DNA from 3 places in the Bacillus sp. TL12 genome. Region 1 is predicted to be linked to each of the others. Evidence: predicted binding sites of a transcription regulator. Region 1 holds the regulator's gene; each other region holds the start of a gene.
The links. Region 1 encodes Rex, which represses fermentation and respiration genes when NADH is low (regulators of the CRP and FNR family bind a similar motif). Its sites were predicted from a motif close to TTGTGAAATATTTCACAA; they were not measured.
Positions count from the first base shown of each region.

Region 2: LOK41_RS15660 (lactate permease LctP family transporter) is a predicted target of Rex. The motif match lies at 7,706-7,723, and genes of this name have one in related genera.
Region 3: hcp (hydroxylamine reductase) is a predicted target of Rex. The motif match lies at 9,097-9,114, and genes of this name have one in related genera.

Region 1 covers NZ_JAJJBY010000051.1:2,868-14,144, reverse strand. Annotated here, with positions in the region: gene LOK41_RS25340 (sensor histidine kinase) at 1-233, opposite strand, end outside; gene LOK41_RS25335 (response regulator transcription factor) at 217-918, opposite strand; gene LOK41_RS25330 (NCS2 family permease) at 1,058-2,383, opposite strand; purine riboswitch at 2,512-2,613, opposite strand; gene guaA (glutamine-hydrolyzing GMP synthase) at 2,778-4,316, opposite strand; purine riboswitch at 4,478-4,579, opposite strand; gene groL (chaperonin GroEL) at 4,971-6,605, opposite strand; gene groES (co-chaperone GroES) at 6,643-6,927, opposite strand; gene LOK41_RS25310 (CPBP family intramembrane glutamic endopeptidase) at 7,359-8,102, shown strand; gene LOK41_RS25305 (YdiK family protein) at 8,105-8,299, shown strand; gene LOK41_RS25300 (redox-sensing transcriptional repressor Rex) at 8,325-8,954, opposite strand; gene LOK41_RS25295 (ABC transporter ATP-binding protein) at 9,139-11,064, shown strand.
Region 2 covers NZ_JAJJBY010000015.1:59,429-70,705, reverse strand. Annotated here, with positions in the region: gene LOK41_RS15700 (ABC transporter ATP-binding protein) at 8-835, opposite strand; gene LOK41_RS15695 (FecCD family ABC transporter permease) at 892-1,950, opposite strand; gene LOK41_RS15690 (FecCD family ABC transporter permease) at 1,947-2,951, opposite strand; gene LOK41_RS15685 (ABC transporter substrate-binding protein) at 3,125-4,090, shown strand; gene LOK41_RS15680 (peptide MFS transporter) at 4,472-5,860, shown strand; gene LOK41_RS15675 (acid-soluble spore protein H) at 5,907-6,086, opposite strand; gene LOK41_RS15670 (ArsR/SmtB family transcription factor) at 6,199-6,486, opposite strand; gene LOK41_RS15665 (redoxin domain-containing protein) at 6,865-7,428, shown strand; gene LOK41_RS15660 (lactate permease LctP family transporter) at 7,770-9,392, shown strand; gene LOK41_RS15655 (VOC family protein) at 9,425-9,874, opposite strand; gene aspA (aspartate ammonia-lyase) at 9,998-11,277, opposite strand, start outside.
Region 3 covers NZ_JAJJBY010000035.1:24,563-35,839, reverse strand. Annotated here, with positions in the region: gene LOK41_RS23080 (ABC transporter ATP-binding protein) at 1-901, shown strand, start outside; gene LOK41_RS23075 (ABC transporter permease/substrate-binding protein) at 905-2,416, shown strand; gene arcD (arginine-ornithine antiporter) at 2,633-4,060, shown strand; gene LOK41_RS23065 (LemA domain protein) at 4,156-4,416, shown strand; gene LOK41_RS23060 (AAA family ATPase) at 4,530-6,341, shown strand; gene LOK41_RS23055 (hypothetical protein) at 6,331-8,181, shown strand; gene LOK41_RS23050 (hypothetical protein) at 8,476-9,072, shown strand; gene hcp (hydroxylamine reductase) at 9,177-10,463, shown strand; gene LOK41_RS23040 (chromosome segregation protein) at 10,627-11,115, opposite strand.

The DNA of each region.
Region 1 (11,277 bases):
TTACGATTAATTTGCTCCATGCCATCCCTATAATTAATTTCAGCATTTCGACTTGAATCCTCAAAAATAGGCGCCACTATCTTTGTCGATACAAAAATCCCTAATAATGCACAGGCAGTAAACGTAGTAATAAGCTGAATTCGAATACTCCGTCTAACACTTTTTATCCCTTTTCTAATCCATCCTTTTATTTTCTCGTATACATAGGTAATCGGCCTAAATATCTTTCTCAATTTTATACCCCACTCCCCACACGGTTTTAATATAACGCGGTTTTCTCGGATTCTCTTCGACTTTCTCACGGATTTTTCGAATATGTACCATCACAGTATTATCAGATTGAAAGGATCGTTCGTTCCAAACCTTTTCATAAATTTGCTCTGCGCTAAAGACCATACTAACATTACGAGCTAGCAATTCTAGAATTGAAAATTCTCTTGGGGTTAATTTCACTTCTTTATCCATCACAGTTACTTGATGTGTTGAGACATTTATTTTCATATCCCCAACTTCAATCTCGTTTTCATTTTGAACAACAAAACCATTCATTTTCATATATCGACGCAATTGTGATTTAACCCGTGCCACAAGTTCTAACGGATTAAATGGTTTTGTTACATAATCATCCGCTCCTGTTGTTAATCCTAAAATTTTATCCATGTCCTGTGTTTTCGCTGACAACATAATAATCGGCATCTCTTTTACTTCTCTTACCTTCATACACATATGGATCCCATCAATTTTTGGCATCATAATATCTAACACAACTAAATGCACTTCATTCTTCTCTAATATATCTAACCCTTCTGCCCCATCCCCAGCTTGTAATACTTTATATCCTTCATTTTTTAAGTAAATCGCAATTAAATCCCGAATTTCTTTTTCATCATCTACAACAAGTATTGTTTCTTGAGCCACAATATCACCCCTAACTTTTAAAATCCCTATTTCTTATTATAAAAAAACTTCTGAAGAAAAACGTTCTGAAATCCTTAAGATTTTCTGAAGACGCAAAAAAGGTCTAGACTCCCCTTAGTCTAGACCTTTAAAACCCCCTTTATTGACGAACATAGATGAAATATAGTACAAATAAAACTCCCATAACATACATAATTGGATGAACTTCTTTACGTCGACCACTTACAACCATTGTAATCGGATAGAAAATAAATCCAATCGCGATCCCTGTTGCAATACTATACGTAAGTGGCATAGAAATAATCGTAAAGAATGCTGGTACTGCAATCTCGAACTTCTTCCAATCAATTTCACCTAAAGATGAAACCATCAAGATCCCAACAATAATTAATGCTGGTGCCGTTACAGCCGCAGTTACGACACTTAGTAATGGCGAGAAGAAAAGTGCTAGCAAGAAAAATCCTGCTGTTACAACTGCTGTAAATCCTGAACGTCCTCCTGCCGCTACCCCTGCAGACGATTCAATGTAAGACGTTGTTGTAGATGTACCCAGAATCGCACCAATTACAGTTGCAATCGCATCTGCAAATAACGCTTTTCCCGCACGTGGTAATTTGTTATTCTTCATTAATCCTGCCTGGTTCGCAACCGCTACAAGTGTACCCGCTGTATCAAAGAAATCAATGAAAAAGAACGTTATAATAACAATCGCCATTTGAACAGTAAAGATATCTCCGAAGTGCTGGAAAGCGACACCGAACGTAGGTTCTAAACTCGGGATTGCACCTACTATAGCTTTTGGTGTATCAATTAACCCTGTTGCTACTCCAAGAATCGCTGTAAGAATCATACCGTAAAAAACCGCGCCATTTATCTTTTTAATCATCAAGATCACTGTAATTACTACACCGAAAATCGCAAGTAATGTTGTACCCTTTGTTAAATCCCCCAATCCAACAAGGACCGCATCATTCTTCACTATAATTCCGGCATTTTGAAACCCAAGAAAGGCGATGAACAAACCAATACCTGCCGCTACCGCAAACTTTAACTCTGCTGGAATGGCATTAATGATTTTTTCACGAATACCAGAAGCAGTAAGAATAATAAAGATAATACCTGACATTAATGTTCCGGCAATCGCAGTTTGCCACGGAATCCCCATTGTTAACACTGCTGTATAAGCAAAGAATGCGTTGATTCCCATACCTGGAGCTAAAGCGATTGGGTATTTCGCGAAAATTCCCATAATGAGTGAACCAATTGCTGCTGCTAATGCAGTAGCAACAAACACCGCACCTGGATCCATTCCTGTTCCAGCTGGTAACCCTTTAATATTTCCCAGTGACAGTGTAGCAGGATTGACAAAAAGTACATAAGCCATAGATAAAAATGTCGTTAACCCCGCAATGAACTCTGTTTTATAATTCGTGCCGAGTTCATCAAACTGAAAATAACGTTTCATCCTACGTTTCCCCCGTTATATGATTACTCGTCGTAATCCTCCCTAACCCTCTTTTATCTATAAAAATAAAAAAGGCCTCCATTGCGTATACATGGAAGCGTTCTATAAACAAAGGTAGATTTCCCCTAACCTTTATACAAACGCCTCGTAGTCAAGCCATTTACGGTAGCTAGGTAGAAACTTTCAGGCCATATCCCCGATATTATACGACGGCTGTAATATTCATTTTTCGCATCAATTACATACTCATATTAACTCACACACAGGTATATGTCAATCTAAAAGCGAACATTTTTACACAAACACATATTTTCGTTCGTATAAATAGATTAAAAAAGATCCATCTATGCATAAAATCATAGATGGATCTCCCTTTAAGCGAATAAACCTTATTCTATTCCCACTCGATTGTTGCTGGTGGCTTACTCGTTACATCATACACGATACGGTTAACGTGTTTTACTTCGTTTACGATACGTACAGAGATTTTCTCTAATACGTCCCAAGGGATACGTGCCCAGTCAGCTGTCATACCATCGATAGATGTTACTGCACGAATACCTACTGTGTAGTCGTAAGTACGCTCGTCACCCATAACACCTACACTACGCATGCCAGGAAGTGCAGTGAAGTATTGCCAAATTTCACGGTCTAAGCCTGCTTTTTTGATTTCTTCACGTAAAATTGCATCAGATTCACGAACAATTTCTAATTTCTCTTCTGTAATTTCACCTAATACACGAATACCAAGTCCTGGACCTGGGAACGGTTGACGCCATACGATTTCATCAGGAATTCCTAGTTCTGATCCTAATACACGTACTTCATCTTTAAATAACGTATTTAATGGTTCAATTAATTTGAATTGCATATCTTCTGGAAGTCCGCCAACGTTATGATGAGACTTAATTGTTTGTGCAGTTGCTGTACCACTTTCAACGATGTCAGTGTACAGTGTACCTTGTGCTAAGAAGTCCATTCCTTCTAATTTAGAAGCTTCATCATCAAATACGTAAATAAATTCGTTACCGATAATTTTACGTTTTTGTTCTGGATCTTCAACGCCTTTTAATTTATTCATAAAGCGTTCTTTCGCATCCACTTTAATAACGTTCATGTGGAAGCCTTCGCTAAATGTTTTCATAACGCCTTCTGCTTCACCTTTACGAAGTAAACCGTGGTCAACGAAAATACATGTTAATTGATCACCGATCGCTTTATGAATTAATACTGCTACAACAGAAGAATCTACACCGCCGCTAAGTGCGCATAGTACTTTTTTGTCGCCAACTGTTTCACGGATCTTTTCTAATTCTACTTCGATAAAGTTCTCCATGTTCCATCCTTCAGAACAACCACATACGCCGAATACAAAGTTTTTGATTAAATCATTTCCGTGCTCAGAATGACGTACTTCTGGGTGGAACTGTACACCGTATAATTTTTGCGCTTCATTGCTCATACCAGCAATTGGACAAGACTCACTTGTTGCATCTACTACGAAACCTTCTGGTAAACCTGTTACTAAGTCACCATGGCTCATCCATACAACTTGCTCTTCTGGAAGGTTTGCATATAATTTTGATTCGTTCTCTACTTTCAGAACTGCTTTTCCGTACTCACGATGGTTTGCACGTTCTACTTTTCCACCAAAGTGTTGTGTCATCAGCTGCATGCCGTAGCAAATACCAAAGATCGGTAAGCCTAATTCAAAGATTTTTTCATCACAGTGGAATGCATTTTCACCATATACACTGTTTGGTCCACCAGAGAAAATAATCCCTTTTGGATTCATTGCTTTAATTTCTTCTGCAGTAATTGTATGTGGATGAAGTTCACTGTATACACCGAACTCACGAATTCGACGTGCAATTAACTGATTGTATTGACTCCCAAAATCTAAAACGATAATCGTATCGTGCTGTTTCTTCAAAATAATCACCCCAACGTTAGTTCTCGTATATAAATATTTTCACCAATTTGGCAAAAAGCATTACCAATATAATAAAAAAAGCCAGTCCTCCGCCCTCAGTCTCATAACAAAGAAAAGGCAGGGGTCTGACTTTATAAAGATAGTATTCCGCTCTTTATAAATATAAGACGCACTGCCTTCATAGTCAGGTTGTTTACGGTAACCCGGTAGAGACTCTCAAACCATATCATTGAGGATATATGAAGGATTGTTTTATATTATCTTCCTAGATTCTAACAATGAAGTATCGATATGGTCAAGAGAGAAAGCGACAAAATTCTACAGAAATTATTTTCCTTGTACAATAAAACTTTTCTTCACTATAAATATAGAGGTTTCATATACATCCACTTCTATATAAATACAGATTGAAAAACTAACACAAAACCATTCCTTTTAGATGGAAGAGAGGATCCGTTCACGAGTAGAAGCGGTCAGTACCTGTTTTAGCGCTATGCCACGTAAAAACAGAAAGAGAAAACGAGTGGAGATCTTCTTTTGTTTTCATAACCGCGACTTACTTCTAGATTGAAAAATTCAAATGGATATATAAATGAAAAAACAAAAAAAACATCCACCTCTATATAGAGATGGATGTTCCGCCAGCGGATGAAATTACATCATGCCGCCCATACCGCCCATGCCCATGCCGCCCATGTCAGGCATTGCTGGTGCATTTGGTTCTGGTTTGTCAGCAACTACAGCTTCAGTTGTTAAGAACATAGCTGCAACAGATGCTGCGTTTTGAAGTGCAGAACGAGTTACTTTTGCTGGGTCTACGATACCAGACTCAAGCATGTTTACCCATTCGCCAGTAGCTGCGTTGAAACCAACGCCTACTTTTTCGCCTTTTAGACGTTCTACAACTACAGATCCTTCTAGACCAGCATTGATTGCGATTTGGCGAACTGGCTCTTCTAATGCACGAAGTACAATGTTGATACCTGTTGCTTCGTCACCTTCAGCTGAAATAGAAGCTACTTTAGTGTATACGTTCATAAGTGAAGTACCGCCACCTGCAACAATACCTTCTTCTACTGCTGCACGAGTTGAGTTAAGTGCATCTTCAATGCGAAGTTTGCGTTCTTTTAACTCAGTTTCAGTTGCTGCACCTACTTTAATTACCGCTACGCCGCCTGCAAGTTTAGCAAGACGCTCTTGTAATTTTTCACGATCGAATTCAGAAGTAGTGTCTTCTAATTGCGCACGGATTTGACCGATGCGAGCTTCGATTTGTTCAGTGCTTCCTACACCTTCAACTACAGTTGTGTTTTCTTTTGTTACAACAACTTTACCAGCGCGTCCTAAAGATGCAACTGTAGCAGATTTCAAGTCACGACCTAGTTCTTCAGTGATTACTTCGCCACCAGTTAAGATTGCGATATCTTCAAGCATTGCTTTACGACGGTCACCAAATCCAGGAGCTTTAACAGCTACTACATTGAATGTACCACGAAGTTTGTTTACTACTAATGTAGCTAACGCTTCGCCTTCTACATCTTCTGCAATGATAAGAAGTGGTTTACCTTGTTGTACCACTTGCTCTAACACTGGTAAGATTTCTTGAATGTTAGAAATCTTTTTGTCAGTGATTAAGATGTATGGGTTATCAAGGACTGCTTCCATTTTGTCAGAATCAGTAATCATGTAAGGAGATGCATATCCACGATCAAATTGCATACCTTCTACTACATCTAATTCTGTTGTGAAGCCTTTAGATTCTTCTAAAGTAATAACGCCGTCGTTACCAACGCGCTCCATTGCCTCAGCAATTAGTTTACCTACTTCTTCGTCAGCAGCAGAGATAGCAGCTACTTGCGCGATAGAAGATTTACCTTCGATTGGTTTAGAAATCGTTTTTAATTCTTCTACTGCCGCAACAACAGCTTTTTCGATACCTTTACGAAGGCCCATTGGGTTCGCACCAGCTGTTACGTTTTTTAAACCTTCACGAATCATAGCTTGTGCTAATACAGTTGCAGTTGTTGTTCCGTCACCAGCTACGTCATTGGTTTTGCTAGCAACTTCTGCTACTAATTTTGCACCCATGTTTTCGAATGCATCTTCTAATTCGATTTCTTTCGCGATTGTTACACCATCATTTGTAATAAGTGGTGAACCGAATTTTTTCTCAAGTACAACGTTGCGACCTTTTGGTCCAAGTGTTACTTTTACTGCGTTTGCAAGAGTGTCGACACCACGAAGCATCGAACGACGTGCTTCTTCACTAAATTTAATATCTTTTGCCATAATAATTGACCCCCTTGGATTTTTAAAATGTATATAATTAACCGATAACTGCTAAAATGTCACTTTCACGTAAAATCAAGTAGTCTGTACCTTCATATTTCACTTCAGTACCTGCATATTTTGAGAAGATGATAAGATCACCTGCTGCTACCTCTAAAGCAACACGCTCACCATTTTCAAGCACTCGACCAGTACCTACTGCAATAACTTTACCCTCTTGTGGTTTTTCTTTTGCAGTGTCTGGTAATACAATACCACTTGCTGTTTTTTCTTCTGCTTGAACAAGCTCAATTACAACGCGATCACCTAATGGCTTTAGCATGAACAATAACCTCCTCATTTTCCTATGTAAATTTTCTTTATTAGCACTCAAAGACCACGAGTGCTAACACACTTATAATAATAAATAATCTAATTTTCTTTTGCAAGTAAAAAAATCATAATTTTTTCGCAAATTACTAGATAAACTTTTTCTATACGCCTTTCTAAAAAATAATTCTCCCTTATAACCATTATTAAGAAGGCACGCGATATATGAATCGGCTTTTCCACTTATCGTATGTTACAATATGAAAGATGCCATAAGTTATTTTCTCTATAGGCACTGCTTTTTCCTGTTATCTATTTCATTTTCAAATAAAGATTTACAAAAAAATCATAATCCAAACGGTTATTACGTATCCCACAGCGGGATGTTTACATGTTATCTCGCCTTATCTCATAAACTAGAGTTAGAAAGGATGGTTAACCCATTTGAAAAAACAATATTGGTGGATTATAGTTACATATATTCTGATGCAACTATCGGGAATTGTTGGAATATGGCTCCTTTTCAAAACAGGGCTATATGATAATATGGCAGTTTCACGAGAGCAAAAAATGCAAATCATGGCTGGTCACTGGTCAATCATCAGCTTTTTCATTGCATTATGTATTATACTTTGGCTACTTAGAACCGATATTCGCGATAGACATTTAGATACGAAGCGAGCTAGTGTTCCTGCGACAATCGGCTGGATTTTTATTGGTTTCTTTTTAGCTATGTTTGCTCAAATACTTGCAGCTAATATTGAAATGCGATTATTAGGGATTAATCCTGGTTCTCAAAACACACAAGATTTGATGGAAATAGCAAGAGCTACTCCATGGTTTCTTATTGTTATATCAATCATTGGCCCTATTTTAGAAGAGATTGTCTTTAGAAAAATTTTATTTGGAACTCTCTATAAAAGATTTAATTTCTTTATCGCGGCAATTATTAGTTCGCTTGTTTTCGCAGCAATTCACTTTGATTTTACACACTTGTTAGTATACACTTCCATGGGACTTGTTTTCGCTTTTCTATATGTGAAAACAAAACGAATCATCGTTCCTATTATGGCTCACGTTGCCATGAATACATTAGTCGCAATAACTCAAGTACTAGTAAGTAACGAACAAATACAAGAAATGATTAAACAAGCAGAAAAAATGCAAGGATTTATCGGAGGATTTTAAATATGAGGAACTCACCATTGTTCATGGCAGCACTGTATTTCCTTCTTGGATGTGTCTTCACACGTTTCGCAATTACGAACGTTACAGATACAATTTGGAACTTTGGGACACTGCTGTTTGCTGCTATGGCAACAATTGATTTTAATTTGGCACTTCGACTTATCTTAGTCAAATTTACAAAGAAAAAGCAACAATAAAACGCAGAGGGATTTCCTCTGCGTTTTATTGTGGATAATTTTTCAAAAAATAAACGAGTGTTTGTAATTCTACAGCTAAATCAATATGATGAATTCTTATATTTTCTGACACATTTAATCGCGCCGGTGTAAAATTTAAAATTCCGTGTACATTTGTTTCAGCCAATCGATCTGCTACAGCTTGTGCAACGGTAGCAGGTACTGTTAATATTGCCACTTGTATCTCATTTGTTAAACGATCTTCTAATTCATCCAAATGATATACAGGAATTCCTCCGATTTCTTTTCCAACTTTCTCTTCATTAACATCAAATGCCATTTCAATCTTTGTATTATTATTTTTAGTGAAATTATAATGTAAGAAAGCGGTCCCTAAATTACCCACTCCAATAAGTGCTACACGTGTTATATCATCTTGATCAAGCGTTTCTCGAAAGAACGATAATAAATAATTTACATTATATCCATAGCCCTTTTTCCCTAACGCTCCAAAATATGAAAAATCTCTCCGAATTGTTGCTGAGTCTACCTTTACAGCTTCACTCAATTCTGCCGATGAAACACGTTGCTTACCAGAAAGAGATAAGTTTTGGATAAATCGATAGTATAGAGGCAATCGTTTGGCAGTGGCCTGTGGAATCTTTTGCTGATCCATGTAACCTCTCCTCTCTTCCTATCTTTGTTCACAGATTTAAAACAAATACATAAGTTTAGCACTTATGACTTTCCTTGTATAATAGAGAGAAGACTTCTCTCTTTATTTTAAACTATACACTATTTTTAGTATGATTGAGAAATATAAACATGGCAAAGTTAAGAAATTATTTGAGGTGAAAACATTGATTTTATTACAAGTGAATGGGCTTTCAAAATTATACGGTGCTGAAACAATTCTTGCAAACATTAAATTGGAAGTTCAAACAAGAGATCGTATTGCACTAGTTGGTCGAAATGGTGCTGGAAAATCTACATTATTAAAAATAATTGCTGGTGAACTATCTCACGATGGCGGAGAAATTATAAAACCAAAGGATGTCTCTATCGGATATTTAGCCCAAAATACTGGCTTAGAAACAACCTTAACAATTTGGGATGAAATGCTTACTGTCTTTTCTCACCTGCAACAAATGGAAAAGAAACTTCGAAGGCTAGAGCACGAAATGGGGCAGGAAGAGAACTTTTCAAATACTGCTACGTACGAGAAATTACTCGCTGATTATGATCAACTACAGTTAGACTACAAAGATCAAGGCGGTTACCAATATGAAGCAGATATTCGCTCCATTTTAAGTGGACTTGGTTTTCCAGTGGAAACACACCAAACAACAATTTCTACGTTAAGTGGCGGACAGAAAACAAGACTTGCTCTTGGGAAGTTACTGCTTACAAAACCAGACTTACTCATCTTGGACGAGCCAACAAACCACTTAGATATTGATACATTAACATGGCTTGAACAATATTTACAAGGCTATCCTGGCGCTATTTTAATCGTGTCCCACGATCGCTACTTTTTAGATAAACTTGTTACACAAGTATATGAAATTTCTAATAAAGAAAGCAGACGATATGTTGGTAACTACAGTAAATATTTAGATTTAAAAGCTGCACTATATGAGCAAGAAATGAAACGTTATGAGAAACAACAAGAGGAAATTGCGAAACTTGAAGACTTCGTCCAAAAAAATATTGCCCGTGCGTCTACAACAAAACGTGCACAAAGTCGTCAAAAGCAGTTAGACAGAATGGAATTACTAACTCGGCCATTAGGTGACTCTAAATCTGCATCCTTCCACTTTGATATCGAAAAACAAAGCGGAAACGACGTATTACAAGTAAAAGATGTTTCTATCGGATATGACAAAGAACCAATCATTGAACATGTAAACATGCGCTTAACCCGTGGTGATAGCGTTGCATTAGTCGGTCCAAATGGTATTGGAAAATCTACATTATTAAAATCAATTGTGAATAAATTAAACACACTAAGCGGTGAAGTTTCTTTCGGTTCAAATGTATCTATTGGATATTATGATCAAGAACAAGCAAACTTAACATCATCTAAGCGTGTTTTAAATGAATTATGGGATGATTATCCGCTAGAGCCGGAAAAAGAAATTCGTACGATACTCGGTAACTTTTTATTCACAGGGGATGATGTATTAAAGCCTGTATCTTCTCTAAGTGGTGGTCAAAAAGCTCGATTAGCTCTAGCGAAATTAATGATGCAAAAATCAAACCTACTCATTCTCGATGAGCCAACAAACCACCTTGATTTAAATAGTAAGGAAATTCTAGAGAATGCCTTAATTGATTATCCAGGAACTCTTTTATTCGTTTCGCATGATCGCTATTTTATTAACCGTGTCACAACTACAGTTGTTGAGTTATCGACAGCTGGTGCACAAGAATATTTAGGTGATTATGACTACTATATTGAAAAGAAAAATGAAATGATTGAACGTGCTGAGTTTGAAAAACAAGAAGAAGATGCACCAGTCCAAAAAACTATTGCTCAAGAGAAATTAAATTATCTTGAAGAAAAAGAGCGTAAAAAACAGGAGCGTCAGCGTGCCCGAAAAATTGAAGAAATCGAACAAAACATTGTAACGTTGGAAGAGGAAATTGCAAAATTAGAAGAGGAACTATGCCTTCCTGAAGTATACGCTGATTATGAAAGAGCTAGTGAAATTACAACAGCAAAGCAAACAAAACAAGAACAATTAGAGAAGTTTATGGCTGAATGGGAAGAATTACACGTATAATCCCTATATATTCATAGGTCGAAAACAAGGTAGTTGAAAGCCATTCAACTACCTTGTTTATTTTTCAATACAAATAGTCAAAGGTCTGACCTCAACACTATTATCCACAACCTTATACACATATCCACCTTTATTATATAAACACAAAAATAACTTTTCCACATTATCAACAAACCAGAAAAAAGTTATACACATTTAATACTCACAATAAAA
Region 2 (11,277 bases), on a different contig from region 1:
GCTTTTTTCATTTCACTACTTGCGCTACTTGCGGAAGTAAACATCTTCCTCTTCCCTGCGGAATGCATAGCGGTGTTCCAAATAACGGATCTGTCGTAATTTGACACTCCATGCGGAATACGTCACGAACTAGCTTGCAGTCAATAATTTCTTCTGGCTTACCTTGCGCATAAATTTGTTTATCTTGAATGGCTACAATATTGTCTGCATAGCGGCAAGCTAAGTTTAAATCATGCAGTACCATAACGATTGTTCTTTGTTCAGTTTCATTTAATTCGAATAACAAATCAAGTACTTCAATTTGATGTGTCATATCTAAATATGTTGTTGGCTCATCTAACAAAATAATATCCGTATCTTGTGCAAGCGTCATCGCAATCCAAGCACGCTGACGTTGTCCACCTGAAAGTGCGTGAACATCACGCTCAGCAAATTCAGTCATACCTGTTGCTGCAAGCGCCTTTTGTACCATTTCCTCATCTTTTTCTGACCATTGTTTAAGCCATGTTTGATATGGATAACGCCCTTGTTTTACAAGCTGAAGCACAGTTAGCCCTTCTGGAGCTTGAGGACCTTGCGGTAAAATTGCCATTTGCCGAGCGATTTGCTTCGTTTGCATATTTTGAATTGCTTTATCCTCTAGTAAAATATCACCTGATGTTGGTTTTAGTAAACGAGCAAGCGAACGTAATAAAGTTGATTTTCCGCAGCCGTTAGAGCCGATAAAAATCGAAATTTTTCCTTTTGGAATCTCTAGATTTAACTCATTGATAATAATTGTTTCACCATAAGACAATGTTAACGTTTTAGTCTCTAATGCTTTTTGCATGTTCATCTCCCTTTACTCCGTTTTCTTAGTAGACAAGGAATCGTCTATGTACTTCTTTACCTTTATGAATTTCGACTTTTATAAAGTAAATAAATAAAATACGGAGCACCGATTGCTGATGTAAATACACCTGCTGGAACTTCAAGCGGAGCAAAGACTGTGCGTCCAATCAAATCAGCAGCAAGTACTAAAATTGCCCCAACAACAGCAGCAACTGGAAGTAATGCACCATATAAAGAACCAACTAACCTTCTTGAAATATGCGGTGCCATTAAACCAACAAATCCAATTCCACCTGCAAAAGCAACCGCTCCACCAATTAATGCTGTACTAAGAAGCAAGAGGAAAAATCTTGATTTCGTTAAACCAATACCAAGTCCTACAGCAATATCATCACCAAGTTCTTGGGCATTTAAATGTCTCGCTGCTATAAATGCAACCACTGTTAGAATAAGGACCCAAGGTGCTAACACCCCTACGTTTTGCCAAGAAGACCCATAAACAGTACCAGTAATCCACACATTTGCTTGACTCGCTTGATAGATTGGTGCTAACAACATAAATAATGTTGTCGCAGCTTTCGTTAGTGCCCAAAACCCAACACCAATTAGAACAAGACTAATCGCCGATAATCCATCATTTCTCCATGCAAATAAATAAACAAAAAAGGCAACGATGGTTGCCCCAATAAAGGCCGCCAACGGCATATAATGAATGCTTACTGTTAATGCATTGTTTTTATCACTAAATATAGCTAGAAATAGTACAACTGCAACACTTGCACCACCTGTAATCCCAATAATATCAGGAGAAGCAAGCGGATTGCGAACGAGCCCTTGTAAAATACATCCAGCTACAGCAAGAGCTATTCCGACAAGAATTGCAATTAAAATACGCGGCATACGGAACTTATTTACAACCATATTAGACATCGCATCACCGTTTCCGGTAATTGCTTGCCATACATCATATGGAGCAACTTTCATCTCTCCTATACCCGCGCTTGCAAAGAATAATCCTATTAAAACAACGAATAAACCTAACAAGACGAAAAAAGCTCGTTTATACATTAAAAACGAGAGGCCGTCTTTTCCTACACGAAACGGAATATACTTCTTCATTTGCTAAGCCCTCTCTTACGTGCAATATAAATAAAGAATGGTGCACCAATAAATGCTGTCATAACCCCTACTGGTACTTCTTGTGGCATGATCACGTATCTCGCTCCAATATCTGCAAGAAGTAATAATATAGCACCTAACAACCCGCTATACGGTACCCTCCAGCGATGATCTACACCAACAAGTGCTCTTGCAAAATGAGGTATAATAATCCCCACAAATCCAATTGGACCAGCAACCGCAACCGAGCCACCTGACAGTAATACAATAATGAGTAACACTAGTGATTTCATCCAAACAGTTCGTTGCCCCAACCCTTTCGCAACATCTTCTCCCATCATTAATGTATTTACTTTTCCTGCCATCATAAGAGATGCTATCCACCCTATTAATAAATAAGGGAATACAGATTGCAGTATTTCTAACTTTCTTCCTTGAACAGAACCTGCTAACCAAAATAGTACTTCTTCTAATGCTTGCTCGTTTAATACGAGCAGACCTTGTGTTAAGGATGAGAATAAAGCACTAATTGCTACCCCTGCCAAGGTTAATTTGAGAGGAGTTGTCCCTTCTTTTCCTAAAGAGCTAGAAGCAAATACAAGTGCTGCAGCAACTGCTGCGCCTAAAAAAGCAATCCACGTAAACGCTGACAAAGATGAAATCGAAAAAACAACAATGGCTACAACAATGAAAAAGGCAGCACCTGAGTTTAATCCGATAAAATCTGGGGCAGCAAGCGGATTTTTTGTTAAAGTTTGCATAAAGCAACCAGCGATGGCTAAACTAGCACCGACACTAGCAGCAATAAGCGCACGTGGTAAACGTACATTTTGAATAATAATATGTTCATTCGAACCATCAAAATGGAAAAAAGCATCCAACGCTAATTTCCCACTTGTATTTGTATATCCAAAAATAATACTTCCCCAAATACAAGCAATAACTGCAATGATTCCAACAAATAATCCAACCCATCTTGCCTGATTTGTTTTTAATAACATGCAGCGTTTCTCCTTCAATGTATAATGATACGTTGTTAGTGTATTGCAACTTAATTTACGTTGTCAATGATAATAATTATTAATGTCAATTATTACTATTGACATTACATTTTTAAAACTGTAATATCAATTTCGATATTGAAAATTATTCTCAATATATAGGGGGATACATAATGAATTTCATCAAACAAAAATCATTTGTATTATTTGTATTCGTGTTATCATTTTCACTTCTATTAGGGGCATGTGGGAAATCTGATAACAAAGCGGAGCCTAAAAAAGAAGAAAAGAAAGAAATGATTTCTGTAGAACATGCAATGGGTAAAACGGAAGTTCCTGCTAATCCAAAGCGTGTTGTTATTTTAACAAATGAAGGAACAGAAGCTTTACTTACCCTTGGTGTAACACCAGTCGGTGCTGCTGAATCACCTACCGGTAATCCATGGTATCCACATACGAAGGATAAACTGAAAGATGTAAAAACTGTCGGTACTGAGCTTCAACCCAATGTAGAAGCAATTGCTTCTTTAAAACCTGACTTAATCATTGGTAACAAACTGCGTCACGAAAAAATATACGAGCAATTAAATGGCATTGCTCCTACTGTTTTCTCAGAAACATTACGCGGTGAATGGAAAGATAACTTTAAACTTTATGCAAAAGCAGTAAATAAAGAAAAAGAAGGTCAAAGGGTATTAGCTGATTACGACAAACGTATCAAAGACTTAAAAGGAAAACTTGGAGATAAAGTGAATCAAGAAATTTCTATGGTACGCTTTATGCCTGGTGATGTTCGTATTTATCACGGAGATACATTCTCTGGGGTTATTTTAAAAGAACTTGGTTTCAAACGTCCTGGTGATCAAAACAAAAATGACTTTGCAGAGCGTAACGTATCTAAAGAACGCATTCCTGCAATGGATGGCGATATCATCTTCTACTTCACTTACAATCAAGGAAATGAGAAAAAAGGATCTGAACTTGAGAAAGAATATATCAATGATCCTTTATTCAAGAACTTAAATGCTACAAAAAACAACAAAGTATATCAAGTTGACGATGTAATTTGGAATACAGCTGGCGGCGTAATGGCGGCGAACTTAATGCTAGATGACATTGAAAAACGTTTTACAAAATAATACTTTTCTAAAACAGCTTCCCTTTCGGAAGCTGTTTTTATTTCACCTTCACGAAAGTGTCACATTATTTCATTTTGTATTTTTATTCCCTATATGTTATATTATAAAAGTAAATAAAATATATTTTCTATATACCAGAAAAATTTTTATAATCTAAATTTTCTGATTTATCATTATTTTAGTTTCTTTTGAAATTCAAATACTACATTTGAAAACGCTTATTATTAATTTTTCAGGGTAAAATACAGTAACATATAAACACTCAATAGATTATTTAAGAAATTTCCTTGCTATTCTCATATAATTCTATTGACTTCTAAATATTTTGTAAATTAAAATGATTACATAAATATCCGTTATACAGGATTAGGGGGAAACAATATGGATGCAGCTTTAAAAGTAGAAAAAGCTGGAGGGCAACAATCACCAAAAAAACATCCACCTGGATTATATTTGTTGTTCTTAACAGAGATGTGGGAAAGATTTAGTTACTACGGAATGCGTGGCCTTTTAGTTCTTTATTTAACAACAACTGTTGTAAGTGGAGGACTTGGATTTGATAAGGCTTTCGCAGTGCAATTATACGGAATTTTCACAGCTTTAGTATATTTCACACCGATTATTGGTGGATGGTTAACTGACCACTTTATTACAAGACGTCATGCAATTACTCTTGGCGGTATTATCATGGCACTTGGTAACTTTGTACTATTTTCAATGAATACAAAAACTGGACTCTTTTTAGGATTAACACTCTTAGTTATTGGTAATGGATTCTTTAAACCAAATATTTCTACACTTTTAGGTGAACTGTATGGCGAAAATGATTCGCGTCGTGACAGTGCTTTCACAATCTTTTACATGGGTATCAACGTAGGAGCTTTCTTTGCACCACTTATTTGTGGTTTCCTAGCAGAAGATTTCTTTAAAACAAGCGTTGATGGCGTTATGGTTATGGGTTATAAATACGGGTTCCTTGCAGCTTGTATCGGTATGATTATCGGACAGATTTTCTTTAACCTACTAGCTCCTCGTTACCTTGGCAAGGCAGGAACAACGATTGTAGGTAAGAAATCAAAAGATCAAAATGTAGTAGTGGAAAAGAAACCTTTAACAAAACAGGAAAAAAATCGTACTATGGCAATTGTTATTTTAACTTGCTTTGTTGTCTTCTTCTGGGCAGGATTCGAACAAGCTGGTAGTTCTTTAACACTTTACACAAACACATTTGTGGATCGCACAATTTTCGGATGGGAAGTTCCAACATCTTGGTTCCAATCTGTTAACCCAGCATTTATCGTACTATTCGCACCATTTGTATCTATGTTATGGTTGAAACTAGCAAAATCAAAGCGTGGCGATTTAAAAGTTCCAACAAAGATGGCGTTTGGTATGATTTTACTAGGGATTGGTTACCTTGTTTTAACATTAGCTGTTCTGAAAACTGGCAGCGACGAAGCAAATATTGCTACGAAAGCAAACTTATTATTCATCGTCTTCACATATATGTTCCATACAATTGGTGAATTATTCTTATCACCGATCGGTCTATCAATGGTAAGTGCAATTGCTCCTGTAAAATTAGCATCTCTATTAATGGGAGTATGGTTAGCAGGTTCTGGTATGGCGAACTATTTAGCTGGTGCACTAGCTGCTTTCACACAATCTTTAGGATATCTGGAGGTATTCGCAAGTATTGGTATTATCGTAATTGTACTTGGTCTAGTACTCCTTATGTTCTCTAAGAAAATTGCACGTATGATGGAATAATTAAATCAATAACAAGAGAGTCTCTCGTAATGTGAGAGACTCTCTTTTATTTCTCTTCTAACGCTGTAACATCCACTTGCACTGTTTCATGTGGTGTTTTCACATCATGTACATTCGCAACTCCACTTCCCTCATCACAGCTTTCAATCCATACTGGTACACCTTGATACGTAACATCAATTCTGCTTGAAGACGACAAAATTTGTTTTACACGCTTTACATCCATTATTTATTCCTCCTTCTATTCATTACACCTCCTAGCTTTCCATATTTTCAAAACTCTATTCCATTAAAAAATCCGTGTATTTCTACACGGATTTTTCCATAATATTCAAATTTTACGAAAATAATGTTTTTACAACTTCACTTACTTTCTCATTATGCACTTGATAATATACTTCTAAGCCACGTCTTTCAAAACGAACAACTTTATTTTGCTTTAATTTCGTTAAATGCTGTGAAACAGTTGATTGCGGAATTTCTAATACTCCCTGCAATTGTGTTACGTTACAAGTTCCACGCCCCATCAGCTCCATTACTAGGCGAAGACGAAGTGGGTGAGCTAACGCTCGTAGCATTTGTACATCCTCTTCTGAAATACGACAATCAAATTGATTTTGATTCATAAAGTTCCCCTCATTTTTTCATTTTTATTTTCTCTTTATTTATCTTTATATATTTGTTTTTATATTTCCTGTTACGACACAACTTTATCAACCTAAAATAAAAAAATTATTTCCTCCTTTTATCAACATACAATTAAGGGCAAAAAATCCTGTTGATTTTGAATATTATACTACATCGTTTAGTGAAAAAGCAAAACATACAGATAGGAATACTTTGCTTCTAAATGTTGATTTATCAACCTTTTTGTTATATTTCGCCCCCCATAATCCTCTCGTAATAATATTGTAAGATATTGTTCTTACATGATATATCACTGTAATCTTTTTTAATGATTTGACCTATAAAAATCACTTTGTTACGATGGGAGGAGTGAAATTTTGGTAAAGGGGGGAATTATTATTAAAAAATGGCTAATAATATGCTTCATTAGTATTGCACTTGGTTATACAATTATCCAAAACTTTCTATTAAAAGATAAAGAAGAACAAAAATCCCAAACAGAAAATATCACAATTGGAACAGAGCTTGGTAATGTCGCTCCTAATTTCCTCTTACAAACAGTCGATGGAAAAGAAGTACATCTCACAGATTATAAAGGAAAAAAAGTATTATTAAATTTTTGGGCCAGTTGGTGCGGTCCGTGTAAAATAGAAATGCCGGACATGGAAAAATTCTATATAGATATGAAGGGAAAAGGTATTGAGGTTATCGCTATAAATGCAACTGCTAGTGAAAAAAGTCCAGATCATGTAAAACAATTTCTTCAAGAAAACAAATATACTTTTCCCGTTCTATTCGATATACAAGGACAAGCAAATGCAACATATCAAATCATGAGCATCCCTACCTCCTTCATTCTTGATGAAAAAGGCATCATTCACTTTAAACATGTAGGACCAATGACATACGAAAATATGGTTGAGTATATGGACAGTTTATAAATCGCTACTATGAAGACAACGAGAACCTACATTTTTTTCTCTATTTTAACTTGGTAGTGACGGGAAAATGTTCTAGCCGGATCCTCTCTCCCACCTAAATAGAATGAATTTGTTTCTTATATAGGAATCGTGTACTTTCTGTACACGATTCTTCTTTTTGTCCAGTTTATGAACAAAATGTAGCGGAATTTTTACAGTTAACACTATTATGAAATAATTATACTTTTTCACGTTGACAATAGTGTTGAGCAGGGATATACTTAGCAATGTAAGTTGATTGTGAATCATTTCACAAATAATGTGAATATCTTCACATATTATAGATAGGAGTTGTCATTATTATGAGTACTTGGACACAAATTTATGATCCATTAAACAACATTTGGTTATCAGCACTTGTCGCTGCTCTTCCAATCTTATTCTTTGTCCTTTGTTTAACAGTATTTAAGATCAAAGGATATTTATCAGGGCTTTACAGCGTAATTTTAGCAATCATTCTTTCCATATTTGTTTACAAAATGCCTGCAACTATGGCAGTATCATCCGCTGTATTTGGAGTAGCAGCTGGTTTTTATCCAATTTGTACAATCGTTATTGCAGCCATTTTTCTTTACAAATTAACAGTAAAAACTGAGCAATTTAACGTTATTCGTGACAGCATTTCCAGTATTACAAGCGACCGTCGTCTTCAAGTCTTATTAATTGCCTATTCATTCGGTGCTTTCTTAGAAGGTGCAGCTGGTTTTGGTGTACCAGTTGCAATTACAGCCGCATTACTTGTAGGTATGGGATTTGATCCATTAAAAGCAGCAGGTATTTGTTTAGTTGCAAATATTGCTGGTGGTGCAATGGGGGCAATGGGTATTCCTGTTACAGTACCTGCTCAATTAACACAAATCGATGCATTAACTGTTGGTCGTCAAACTGTAACATTATTACCTTTCATTAGTTTTGTATTACCATTCTTACTTGTTGCAATGGTAGATGGTCTTAAAGGTATTAAAGAGACTTGGCAAGGTATCCTTGTAAGTGGTGGTTCTTTTGCTATTACACAATTTGTTGTAACATACTTCCTTGGTGCTGAATTAACTGATATTTTCGCAGCTGTTGTCAGCATGGTTGCATTAGCTTTATTCTTACGTGTATGGCAACCAAAATCTTCAGATCAATCTAGCTCTGGAAAAGTTGAAAAACATAGTTACACAATGAAACAAATTTTATATGCTTGGTCACCATTTGCTTTCTTAACTGCATTCGTAACAATTTTCAATCTAAAAGCAATTAAAGGTTTATTCGCTTCAGATGGTGCATTAGGAAGCTTAGTATGGAATATTCAAGTTCCTGGTTTACACAACCATGTTATTAAAACAGCACCAATTGTAAATGCAGATACACCATTTGCAGCAATCTTCAAACTAGATGTATTTTCATCTACAACTACTGCAATTGTATTAGCAATTATCGTATCCCTACTTGTATATCGTGCAAAAGGTCAAATGATTAAAGAATTAACTATTGAAACATTAAAAGAACTAAAAACTCCAATTTATACAATTTGTAGTGTAATTGCATTAGCATATGTAACAAACTATTCTGGTATGTCTTCTACTCTTGGACTAGCTTTATCATCTACAGGTGATGCTTTCCCAATCTTATCTCCAATCTTAGGTTGGATCGGCGTATTCTTAACTGGCTCAGTAGTATCAAGCGGTTCATTATTCGCACCACTTCAAGCAGTAACAGCCGACCAATTAGACATCGTGCCATCTACACTTGTTGCATTAAACGTAGTCGGCGGTACAATGGCAAAAATGGTTTCACCACAATCCGTAGCAGTTGCGTGTGCAGCAGTTGGACTAGTTGGTAAAGAATCTGCTCTATTTAAAACAGCAATGAAATATAGCTTAATCTTCTTAGCAATCATTAGCTTACTTCAACTTAACGCTGTGTTTAATATCTTTTAAAATAAAAAGGCTGATGACTCGTTCATCAGCCTTTATTTCTTTTTTCTCTTTAACCATTCACTCAGATATAGTACTTCACTAGTTCCAATTGATTCTTCATCTAACTTTGCGTTAAACTCTAAACTATTTCCATCTAAATCATAAAAATAAACAGCCGCCGATGGCATCCAATCATGTACAATCGGCTCAATTGGTTCTTTCTCAAAGCTTTTTCTTAGTTTTATCCCTCTTTCTTGTAACCACTCATTTGCCCTTTTTAAATCTTCTAACGTTACTCCAAAAGCAAAATGATTTATTCTTATCTTTTCTCCCTCTGCAACTTCCCATACTCCTAACATTTGTTTCCCTTCTCCCACATAGAAAAATGCACATCTTCTTTCTTCTATTTTATGTGCAAGAACAATTCCTAATCCTTCATAAAATTCAATTGATTTTTCTAACTGCTTAACCTGCACATGCGTTTCATAAATAGATTGAATCATTTTTCTCTCCCTTTTATAATGAAGGCTTTCCTTCATTATAAAAAGCTTCTCACTTTTAACCATCATAAATAAGGATGAGAATACATCATACTTTTGTATGAAAAAATCCTGATACACAAAGTATCAGGATTTTTTATTCTTTAATAGCGACGCTCCTGCAATCTCAGGATGCGTCATTTCATATGGATCTAAAATAATATCCAATTCTTCTGCTGTTAACACACCATGTTCTAAGCAAAGTTCACGGACTGATTTGCCTGTTTTAATTGCCTCACGTGCAATACTAGAAGCTGCTTCATATCCAATATGAGGGTTCACTGCCGTAATAATTCCAACGCTTTTCTCAACATATTGTTTTAACAACTCTTCATTTGCAGTAATCCCTTTAATACAGTACTCACGGAATACGCGGAATGCGTTATTCATAATACTAATAGATTGAATTAAATTAAATACTAATACTGGCTCCATTACATTTAATTCTAATTGCCCTGCTTCTGATGCTAAACATATTGTATGATCATTTCCAATGACTTGGAAGGCAACTTGGTTAATCACTTCTGCCATCACCGGATTTACTTTCCCCGGCATAATAGATGATCCTGGTTGACGAGCTGGTAATTGAATTTCAGCTAATCCAACGCGTGGACCAGATGCCATAATACGCAAGTCATTTGCAATTTTAGACATATTCATCATACATACTTTGAGCGATGCAGATACTTCTGTATACGCATCTGTATTTTGCGTGGCATCTACTAAATGTTCGGCGCCAACAAGCGGAAACCCACTAATGCTGCATAAATGTTTTACAACCTGCTTAATATAAGTTGGATTTGCATTTAAACCTGTTCCAACAGCTGTCGCTCCCATATTTACTTCATATAAGTGCTGACGAGATTGTTTTATTCGTTTTATATCACGTTCAAGCACACGACTATAGGCTTCAAACTCTTGACCAAGGCGAATTGGAACTGCATCTTGCAAATGTGTACGTCCCATTTTAATTACATGATCAAATTCTTTTGCTTTATCAGCAAACGCATGATGCAGTGCATCCATTGTAATAAGAAGCTCTTCTAACATGATAAGCGTCGCAATATGAATTCCTGTCGGAAAAGCATCATTTGTTGATTGTGCCATGTTCACATGTGTATTTGGACTAATTATTGCATAATTTCCCTTTTCATAACCTAATCGTTCTAATGCACGGTTTGCAATAACTTCATTTGTATTCATATTAATGGAAGTTCCTGCCCCGCCTTGAATCGGATCTACAATAAACTGCTCATAAAACTTTCCGTCAATAATTTCCTGAGCTGCTTCTACAATTTCTTTCCCAATATTCTCTTGCAAATAACCTGTCTCCATATTCGCAAGTGCTGCAGCTTTTTTAACCATTG
Region 3 (11,277 bases), on a different contig from region 1:
AGATTCATTACATTTAGAGATTAAAAAAGGAGAATTTTTCGTTCTCATCGGTCCGAGTGGTTGTGGAAAAACAACAACGATGAAAATGATTAATCGTTTAATTGAAACGACAGAAGGTTCAATTTTTATCGACGGCAAAGACATTCAAGATTACAATATCCATGAACTACGTTGGGATATTGGGTACGTTCTGCAACAAATCGCATTGTTTCCGCATATGACAATTGCTGAAAATATTGCGATTGTACCTGAAATGAGGAAATGGAGTAAAGAAAAAGTTCGGGAGCGTGTGGATGAGTTACTTGATATGGTTGGATTAGATCCGGATGTGTATCGAAATCGTATGCCTGATGAATTATCTGGTGGACAAAAGCAGCGTGTGGGAGTTGTACGAGCATTGGCTGCCAACCCAAAAATCGTTCTGATGGATGAACCATTCAGTGCACTAGATCCATTAAGCCGAGAGCAGTTGCAAAAGGATATTGTAAAATTACAGAAAAAAATTCAAAAAACAATTGTATTTGTGACACATGATATGCAAGAAGCGTTAACACTTGGTGATCGTATTTGTGTGATGAGAAAAGGAAAAATTGTTCAATTAGATACACCGGAAGGAATCATACATAACCCAGTAAATGATTTTGTGGAAGAATTTATTGGAAATCGTGTTCGCCCTTGGTACGAAGGGAAGAGTATTGAAGATGTATTGCCTCTAGCGAGTGATAGACAAGTAGACAATGATGCCTTATCTCTCTCCCTACATGATTCACTACAAGAAGCATTGATACGTTTGGAAGCAGAAGAGGCAATCCCGATTGAAAGAGAGGGGCAATATGTAGGGACATTAACGAGCCGTCATATTGTGGCGTATTTGGCTAGACAAATGAAGGAGAGGGGGTAAATCGTGTCCATATTATTACAAACGTTCCAAGAACGAAAGTTGGAATTACTTCATGCGCTGATTGAGCATTTGCAAATTTCACTTATTTCTTTATTTTTTGCGGTGATGATTGCCGTCCCGCTCGGTATTTGGTTAACGAGAAGAGAGCGCATTGCTGAGTTTATTATAGGCACCTCTGCTATTATGCAAACAATTCCTTCATTAGCTTTACTTGGGCTTTTAATCCCGCTCGTTGGCATTGGAAAGGTTCCAGCAATTATCGCACTAGTTGTATACGCACTATTACCCATTTTACGAAATACATATACGGGCATTCGTAAGTTAGACGCATCGCTTATTGAAGCAGCAAGAGCGATGGGAATGAATAGTTTTAGAAGATTATGGAGAGTAGAACTACCGCTAGCGTTACCAATTATAATGGCTGGAATTCGTACAGCAATGGTACTAATTGTTGGAACAGCTACATTAGCTGCTTTAATAGGAGCTGGAGGGCTTGGAAAGCTTATTTTACTCGGTATAGATCGAAATGACCATGCTCTTATCGTTTTAGGAGCTGTACCAGCCGCGTTGTTAGCTTTATTCTTTGATGGAGTACTTCGAATGTTTGAGAGCACGAGACGCTCTCCTAAGCGAATTATATTGGCAATATGTATTATCGCTGTAGTTATAGTTGCACCATTTCTTTGGAATACGCAAAAGAAAGATATTGTGATTGCTGGAAAGCTTGGATCTGAACCAGAAATTTTAATTCAAATGTATAAGCAGTTAATCGAGCAAGATACGGATTTAGATGTAGAATTGAAACCAGGACTTGGAAAAACAGCGTTTGTTTTTGAAGCTTTAAAATCAGGAGAAATTGATATATATCCTGAATTTTCGGGGACTGCTTTATCTACTTTTGTAAAAGAAGATCCAAAAAGTACAAATCGTCAAGAAGTATATGAACAAGCACGCCAGGGGATGGAAAAGAAATATCATATGGTGATGCTTAAGCCGATGGAATATAACAATACATATGCACTTGCAATGCCGAAGAACGTTGCAGAGCAGTATAATGTGAAAACAGTCTCAGATTTACGAAATGTTGCAGCAAATGTAAAAGCTGGATTTACGTTAGAATTTGCAGATCGGGAAGATGGGTATAAAGGGATGCAAAAGTTATATAACTTCCAGTTTACAAATGTTAAAACAATGGAACCAAAGTTACGTTATAGTGCAATAGAATCTGGAGATGTTACTGTCATTGATGCTTATTCTACTGACAGTGAGCTTGAACAATATGGACTACAAGTATTAGAAGATGATAAAGCGCTATTCCCACCTTACCAAGGAGCTCCTTTATTAAGAGAAGAAACGCTTGATAAATATCCTGAACTTGAAAAGACATTAAATAAACTTGCTGGAAAAATATCAGATGAAGATATGAGAAAAATGAATTATGAAGTTAATGTAAATGGTAAAAGTGCAGAAAAAGTAGCGAGGGAATTTTTGGAAAAAGAGAGATTGATTCATTAATATTTACAAAAAATATACAAATTAATGACTGATAATTGACCGTTCATAATAAAATGAACGGTTTTTTGTGCATACTTATACATTTTTTCAAAAAAGTATTCCCTTTTTGTTCATTTTCTTTTAGAATAAGTAATGTTTTCCTGAAAAAATATAATAGAAACGTCTATTAGAGAAAAAGGTGACTTTAATAGTTGAACGGATAACATAACACCTAGAATGACAGATGGGGTGGTACCGATAGAAAAGAAATTAGGATTTTTTCCATTAATCGCATTAGTAGTAGGAACAATGGTTGGCGGTGGTGTTTTTAGTTTACCACATGATTTAGCAGTAGGTGCAAATAGTGGCGCAACAATAATTGGATGGTGTATTACAGCGATGGGAATGATTCCCCTTGCGCTTGTATACCAAACGTTAGCAAGACAAAAGCCAGAGCTTGAAGGTGGAATTTATAGTTATGCACGCGCAGGGTTCGGTGAATATATCGGGTTTAACAGTGCATGGGGATACTGGCTTGCAGGAATTTTAGGAAACGTAGCTACGATCATGTTATTGTTTAGTACACTTGGATATTTTTTTCCTATTTTTAAGGGAGGAAACAACGTTGCATCCATCGTTGGTGCATCTCTTTTATTATGGACACTTCACTTCCTTATTTTAATTGGAATTCGTGAAGCATCTATTATGAACTTTGTTGCAACAATTGGAAAATTAGTTCCAATTTTATTATTTATTGTAGTTATGGTTACAGCATTTCGTTGGGATACATTTACACATGATTTTTGGGGAGAGGGAACCGTTTCTATTTCTTCTGTCCTTGGTCAAGTGAAGAATACGATGCTTGTTACACTTTGGGTATTTATCGGTGTGGAAGGAGCAGTCGTGTTATCGGGTAGAGCAAAAAATAGTCGTGATGTTGGGAAAGCAACAGTTGTTGGATTAATTTTAGTTATGTCGATTTATATTTTAATCTCGGTCCTTTCCATGGGGGCTATGACAAGGCAAGAACTCTCCATGTTAGAAACGCCTTCAATGGGACATGTATTAGAACATGTTGTTGGACCTTGGGGCGCATTTGCAATTAATATTGGATTAGTTGCTTCACTTGTTGGGACATTAATTGGCTGGTTCTTGCTCGTTTCTGAAATTTCTCACGTGGCAGGGAAAGATGGTGTATTTCCGAAAGTCTTTAAGAAGACAAATAAAAAACAGACACCACATGCTGCATTATGGATTTCAAATGGTGTCGCACAAGTGTTATTTATAATTGTTTTGTTTTCGGAATCAACGTATCAAATCATGTATTTTATCGCGTCTACATCTATTTTACTTCCGTACCTATTATCAGCACTGTATCAGTTGAAATTAGTTGTAACGAAGGAACTGAAACATACGAGGTTGAAGAATGGAATACTTGCTTCAATTGCCTCATTATATTCTGTATGGTTGATTTATGCAGCAGGCTTGAAAAACTTATTACTTGTCTCAATCGTATATGGGATTGGACTTATTGTTTATATGTTTGCTCGAAAAGAAAAAGGCAATCGCTGTTTTTCAGGTATGGAGAAATATGTTATGGCTGTAATTGTAATTGCAGCAGCAGTGTCACTTTATATGCTTGCAACAGGTACTATCAAAATGTAAAAAGTCCTCCTGAAGGACTTTTTTTCTTTGTATACAAGGAATTTTATTTTATTCACAGAATATCTAATATATAAGATGTTTTAGGAGGGATGAGAATGGAAGAAAAAGAACAACTGTTAAGAATTATGGAATTGGCAAGTGATTTGCGAAAAGTATTAGTGCAAGAATCATTTTTTAATCATCATCCCGAACTACGTGGAGCAATTGAAAATTTGGCTGGTTCTGTGGAGACTTTAGCAAGTCTGCAGCATAATAAAGATGAAAATGCCGAGGATAAATTACGATATGTACTTGCTAAAATGAAAATTGCTAACAATGCGATTATGCAGGAGAAAAAGGCTTTTCCTTCTCATTAATATAAGTTTTACTTTTGGTAACCTGACGTATTCCGTCAGGTTTTTTTATTTCTAGTTTACCCTTACAGTTCATACAATAAGAACAGCATGGAAAAAAAAGAAGGTGAGTCGTATTGAAGTTACATAAAGCTCTCCATTCAAGTTTTATAAAACGGATGTACCACATGAGATTTCTTGGGAAGTTTGTTGAAGGTGAGGAGAAGAAAAAAGATACGTTTTCGGTACAATGTCTTTCACAAATCCCTCCAATCTTGAAATCGCAATTTGAAGGCGAAACATATTTGTTTGAAGGGCTATATGCAAACAAAAAAAATGAGAGAACCTTTGCGGACTTGAAGAAAAAAAAGTTAGAAAAACAATTAGTATTGTTTCGCCTTTATTATGAAAGGGGCAACTTGTATGTTGAATTAATATGTACAGAAGAGCGGGAGATTGCGGATGCATATAGGATCGTTCCATCACCAAGGTTAGCAGGATATAAAAATAGAGAATCTTTAGAGCGAAAACTGGGAAATGGATATTTATCGTTCCTTATTCCTAAATTTCCACACGATTTCGAAGTACCCGAGTTGTTATGGTATGAAGGTAGATTATATGGAAATTTATCATTAAAAGCATCCATTAGTTCAATTGCATATTGTGAACAAAAAAAAGAATGTAAGTACATTGAAATTAATGATTGGAACCAGTATATAGAAGTGAAAGCAGATGATCAGTTGTATTTTGTACGAGAAAATATGTATGATCAGCTTCTAAAGAAAATCATAGAAGAAGGAAAAAGAGTGGAAGTAGTAGATATAAAAGTACAAAAAGAAGACCAAGAATGGAATGAACGTGAATCTACATTTATACAGTATGTACAGGATGTAATCAATAATAAAGGATTGTATTTAGATGCTACGGATATTTTTAATTTTCATATTAGCGTAAAAACAAATCTGTTAACAATTCTTGCTGGTATTCCGGGAATCGGAAAATCACGATTTGTGCAGGCGTATGCCGAAGCATTAGGGTTAACATATGGGGAAGAATTATTATGGATTCCAATTTCTCCATCTTATCAAGAGCCACACGATATACTAGGCTATCTGCATCCAAATGGAACATATATCGAGAGTGAAACGAAGTTAGTTCGAACATTATTAAAAGCATATGAAAATCCGAATCAACTTTATATGATTGTATTTGATGAAATGAATATGTCACATATTGAACATTGGTTTACACCATTCTTATCCATTCTTCAATTAGAAAAGAAAAATCGTATCCTTTCTTTATATGAGGAAGGAAATGAGATAGAAAATATAGTTCCATCAAAAATTGAAATTGGTGAAAATATTATTTTTATCGGAACTGTGAATTTTGATGAAACAACGAAAGAATTATCGGATCGCTTATTAGATCGAGCAAACCTCATTACACTTCAAAAAATTCCATTCTGTGAAATCGATATGCAGCAAAATCAAAGGATACAAATCCCGCCATTGCAAGTTACAACAGGAGAATTTCGTATGAATTGGTTACGAAATAAAGAGATGATGGATGTGTTTTCTGAAGAAGAATTAGAACTACTAGACAAATTACATGGCTTAATATCATCACATGACGCATCGAAAGGTGTTTCTTTTCGATGTGCCGCTGCGATTGCAACGTATTTGCAAAATATCCCTCGAAAAGATAATCAGTCTTATATGATTAGCCGAGAAGAAGGTTTTGATTTACAAGTAAAACAGCGTGTTTTAACAAAATTACGTGGTACGGAAATGACAATTGGTCCCCTTCTTCGTGAAGATGAAAAGAAAGGACTATCGCTAGTAGCATTGTTGCAATCACCACTTGCGAATTGCGTTTCTGCATTCGAACATTCTCTAACCTATATAAAAGAAAAACGACGGGAATTGGAGTTGTATGGGTATGCCAAATGAGGAGCAACATGAGACGGAAATTGTAGACACAAAAGATAAGCTCCCGTTTGTATTAAAATTAATTATTGGAACCGAAGGGAAGGGAGACTTTGTATTTTTGAATCGCCTTTGTAAACACTCGATAACAATGGCGCATTGTGTTTATAAAGTGCAAGAATTAAAAGCATTACGCTTGATGTTACATTGCCAAAAGCCGCTTCGTGTCACTTTTATATGGAATAAAGTGTATGAAGGGAAAAAAGACAAGAAAGAATGGCAATATGAATTGCATGAAAAAAAACAAAAAGTAGTATTATATGAACATGGAAAAACAGATTTTTTTTATCCTTGGCGCTGCGGTTTGTATCACTTTGAGGTGCAAGTGGAAGAAGGCGTATATTATGGAGCGTTTCAAATTGTTCCAAAAAATTTTGTTGATGATCAATTCGAAACGATTCAAAATTATGTGAAATCAATTTTGAATGAAATTATGTTAGACCGTGGTTATTATAAAAAGACATTCTCAACACTAATTGATATTGAAGATTCTTCTTATTTAATGCTACTTCGAATGCTGCCACAGAAAATGAAAAAAATAAAACAACTGTATAAAAAAATTGAAGAAAACACAAGGTATGTGCATAGTTATCAGTGGGAAATAAGGGAACGAAAAGCGACGATGAAAAGTGTGATAATGAGCGAGAAAAAGCCTTATGCTAAGCATTATAACCGTAGATTTATAGAACAAATAGATAGTTTGGAGAATGCTTTTCTGAAATTTACAACGAAACAGTTTTATCAATATTTGCTTGAAGCGCAGACTTTCTTACAAAAGACAATTGAAATATTAGAACGAGCAACGCATACAAAAAAAGAGGAATATCAATCTGTGAAAACAATTATGAAAACTATTGAAAGAAACGGATCTGTAACAGACAGGGAGAAGCAAAAATATCGGAATATTCATTTGCTGAAAGAGGCAGACTTACGGAAAGCGTCCGTGAAAATACAAGAGTATAAAATTTTAAATCATATTGTACATCAAGCTGTACTGTACTTTCGGAATTTGTTGAATTCTTCATTCTGGAGAGGAGTTTCTGAAAAAACAAATATAACTATGCATGCTTTACCTGTTACACACAGGCAACTATTATATCATTTAGAGTTTCTACCACGTTATAATCAACAATCTCCAGCTTTATTATTTGTTTATAAACCCACGTTTTTAGTGTATGAATATTATGCATTTTTTATCGTCATTTCTCTATTGCAACAGTTAGAATTTAAAGATGAAATTCCACTGCGTGAACAAATTCAAACCTATTTTTACTTGGATGGTTTACAAGACGGCACGACAATTGTTTTAAATCGGGAAAACATCCAAATCCATGTAGCGTTTAATGATCTTATTGAAACGCATCCGCTCATTGCACTTAGTAAAGGCAGTCATTTTTATAATGGAGAAGATACGAAAAAGCCAGACATTCGTCTAGATTGTTATGTGAAGCAAGGGAAACGTTATGAGTACCAATCGTCTATTATTATTGAAGTGAAATATAGTCCAATGTTTAATATTTTTCAGCCTGTTGGTAATACAAAAGCAACAGAGCAAATGTACAAATATTGGTCCATTAAGTATGTGGAAGAACAAGATGGAAAACGTATTTTTCACCGAAGGGCAATCCATGAAGTGATTTGTGTATACCCAGGCAGTCATATGCATGGGAAGAAAATAGAAGCTGGTTGCGGAGTCTTTTTGCAATTATATCCATATAAAACGAAGCAAGGAGAAGAGAAATTAGCTGGAAAACACGGTCTTGTGCAAATTTTTGAAAAGTGGTTAAAAAATATTGGAACATGAAAAGAAATCCTCTTCTGTGGAAAGGATTTTTTTTTGTGTACTTTATATGAAGTGTGAGACATACACTGTATGAATAAAGATAGTGTAACATTCGGGTGTTTCTAATGAATGTAAAGTATGTTTTGTTATTGTAAAAATTTCACATAAATTCACAACCGGAATAGGAGATCGTTTTATTTTATAGAATGTATGATGAAGGGAATATTTTTAGGTTGCATACGAAGGTTTGTTCTTATATGATAGAAGGTGAAAGCGTTATCAAAAATAGAGCGGCGATGGGAGAGGCGGGGAAATATGTTCCAGCGTGTTCAAACAAAGGAAGAACATTTTTGGTTCGAGCAACTGTGGGGAGATTTTTGTGAAGAGAGAGATTTAATGTTTGTAGAACGTAATTTAAATCCATCACGATTTTTATTAATAGAAGGTGGGCATGCAATCGGTACAGTAGAGTGTATTCGATATACAACACCTGAACATTCTAATTCTGAGTTTTTCTATCCGTTTTCTGAAAATGAGCTGGTGAAAGGCCTAAAAAATGTTTATGAAATAGGGAAATTAAGTATTGTGAAAACGTCGCGCGGGAGAGGACATTTCAAAAGGTTAACAGCTATTTTATTTATACATGCCTTAGAAATGAGAGCTGAGTGGTATATTGCTGTTGTTACAAAAAGAATGTATATGTATTTACTTACACTTGGTTTTCCAATTGAGCCTATTGATGACCCGTTTCCTTTTCATGATACATTGCAAGGGGTACCTGTTCGGATTCATGCTCGGAAAGGATTAACACATTTGTATTCTTTAAAAGAATTTCGAGATGTTATTCAAGGGAATGCTCATGCTCAGGCGTTAATAAAAGAAAACAGTAAAAATATTATGTTAACAAGATGATGTGTCACAAATTTTTATAAATTATTGTGATTGATATCACATCCTTTTTTCTTCATGTATATTACGATTTAGTTGTAATGATTGATTAGGAAAGGGTGGGGGATATGTTTTGCTATCAATGTGAACAAACGCCAACGGGCGGATGTAAAGTAATTGGCGTTTGCGGGAAAAATGAAACAATTGCAAGTTTACAAGATACAATTGTATTTGGATTAAAAGGAATTGCTGCTTACCGTACCCATGCTGCCCAGCTTGGGTACACGGACTCATTTGTAGATGCTACAACTCATGAAGCGTTATATATGACATTAACGAATTCTAACTTTAATGAACAAGAGCATATTGATATGGCTATGAAAGTTGGAAAATCAGCTTTACGGGTGATGGAGTTGTTAGATGAGGCACATACGAATCATTTTGGTATTCCAGAACCTGTTCAAATTACACAAAACCGTGTAGAAGGTAAGGCAATTGTTGTTACGGGCCATAATTTATTTGCATTAGAGGAATTATTGAAGCAAACAGAAGGAAAAGGAATTAATATTTATACGCATTCGGAAATGTTGCCAGCACATGGATATCCACAGCTGAAAAAATATAAACATTTAAAAGGAAATATTGGTAAAGCATGGTATGATCAGAGACGTCTCTTTGAAAAATTTACCGGCGCAATTTTAGCTACAACGAACTGTGTGATGCCAATTAAAGGTTCATATTCAGATCGCTTCTTTTCGTATGATATTGCAGGCCTTGAGGGTGTACAAAAAATTGAAAATGAAGATTTTGCGCCATTGATCAAAAAAGCACTAGAGCTTCCAGAAGTACATATGGAGTCGGATGAACAGCTCGTAACAGGTTTTCATCACAATACAGTATTATCATTAGCACCAGAAATTATCCAGGCGGTAAGAGAAGGGAAAATTAAGCGCTTTTTTGTCATCGCAGGTTGTGATGCTCCAGGTAAAGGCGGCGAGTACTATCGTGAATTAGCAACGTCACTTCCACAAGAAACGGTTATCTTAACAACTTCATGCGGGAAATTCCGTTTTAATGATGTGGAATATGGTGTGGTACCAGGTACGGAAATCCCACGTTACATTGATCTAGGACAATGTAATAATTCTATCGCTACAATAAAAATAGCAGCGGCTTTAGCTGATGCTTTTCAATGTGAAGTGAATGAATTACCAGTTAGAATTGTTTTATCTTGGTTTGAACAAAAAGCGGTAGCAATTTTACTTGGACTATTTAGCCTTGGAATTCAAGATATTCGTATCGGTCCAAAGGCACCTGAATTTATTTCACCTGGTGTGCTTAATGTATTACAAGAAACATTTGGTTTAAAACTTATTACAACTGCAGCAGAAGATATGGATATGATGTTATCGTAACAAAAAGGATGTCTTGTAATGAGACATCCTTTTTGTTATAAAGTAAAATTCCAATGATTGGAAGGTTTTTCGTTTGTCACCTCAATTGGATTACATAAAAAAGCGCATGATAAGTGACTAGGGGGAGTCAAGTATCATGCGCGAACCAACGTTTGAAAAAGAACTAAAATCCAAATATACTTAAAATCATTTTGCGACGTTTTGGTTTTTCTTTTCGTTCATAAGTTGGTGCGATATCAGTTTTGATATCAGGTGTGATGTAAAGTGGTTCTTCTTTTTCAAGAGCAGCCTCTAATTGTTGAATTCTATTCATCATTTCTTCCATTTCTCTGCGATGTTGTAGCAATTGATAATTGACGACGTCATCTGCTTTATCTTGCATTTTTTCTTCTATATGATTTAAACGGTGTGTAATTGTATTTAATTGTGTAACAAATTTTTCGAAATCAATTGATGATTCTGTAGCTAGTGGTGAAGTTTGTTCGATTTGAGTACGATGATATTCTAACATTTTATCTAAGTCCTCTTGAGTGAAAATAAAATGGCCGTATTTATTTTTTTCTATATTGAGATTCAATTGTTGTGCAATCCGAACCACTGCCTTTGGGCTAACACCTAACTTCTTCGCAATAACGGGCGTTTTATATTCCAAGGTAAATCCCTCCTATATATATCCTGTTGAATGATTTCGGTGTAGAAAGTCTCTTCCCTGCATGGATGACAAAAGAAGTGAGGAATCGGCAAAGAAAGTGTTTTTTCACGAGAATTAGTTTTTAAGCATATAAATACTTGAAAAAAGAGAGAAAAATGTCTA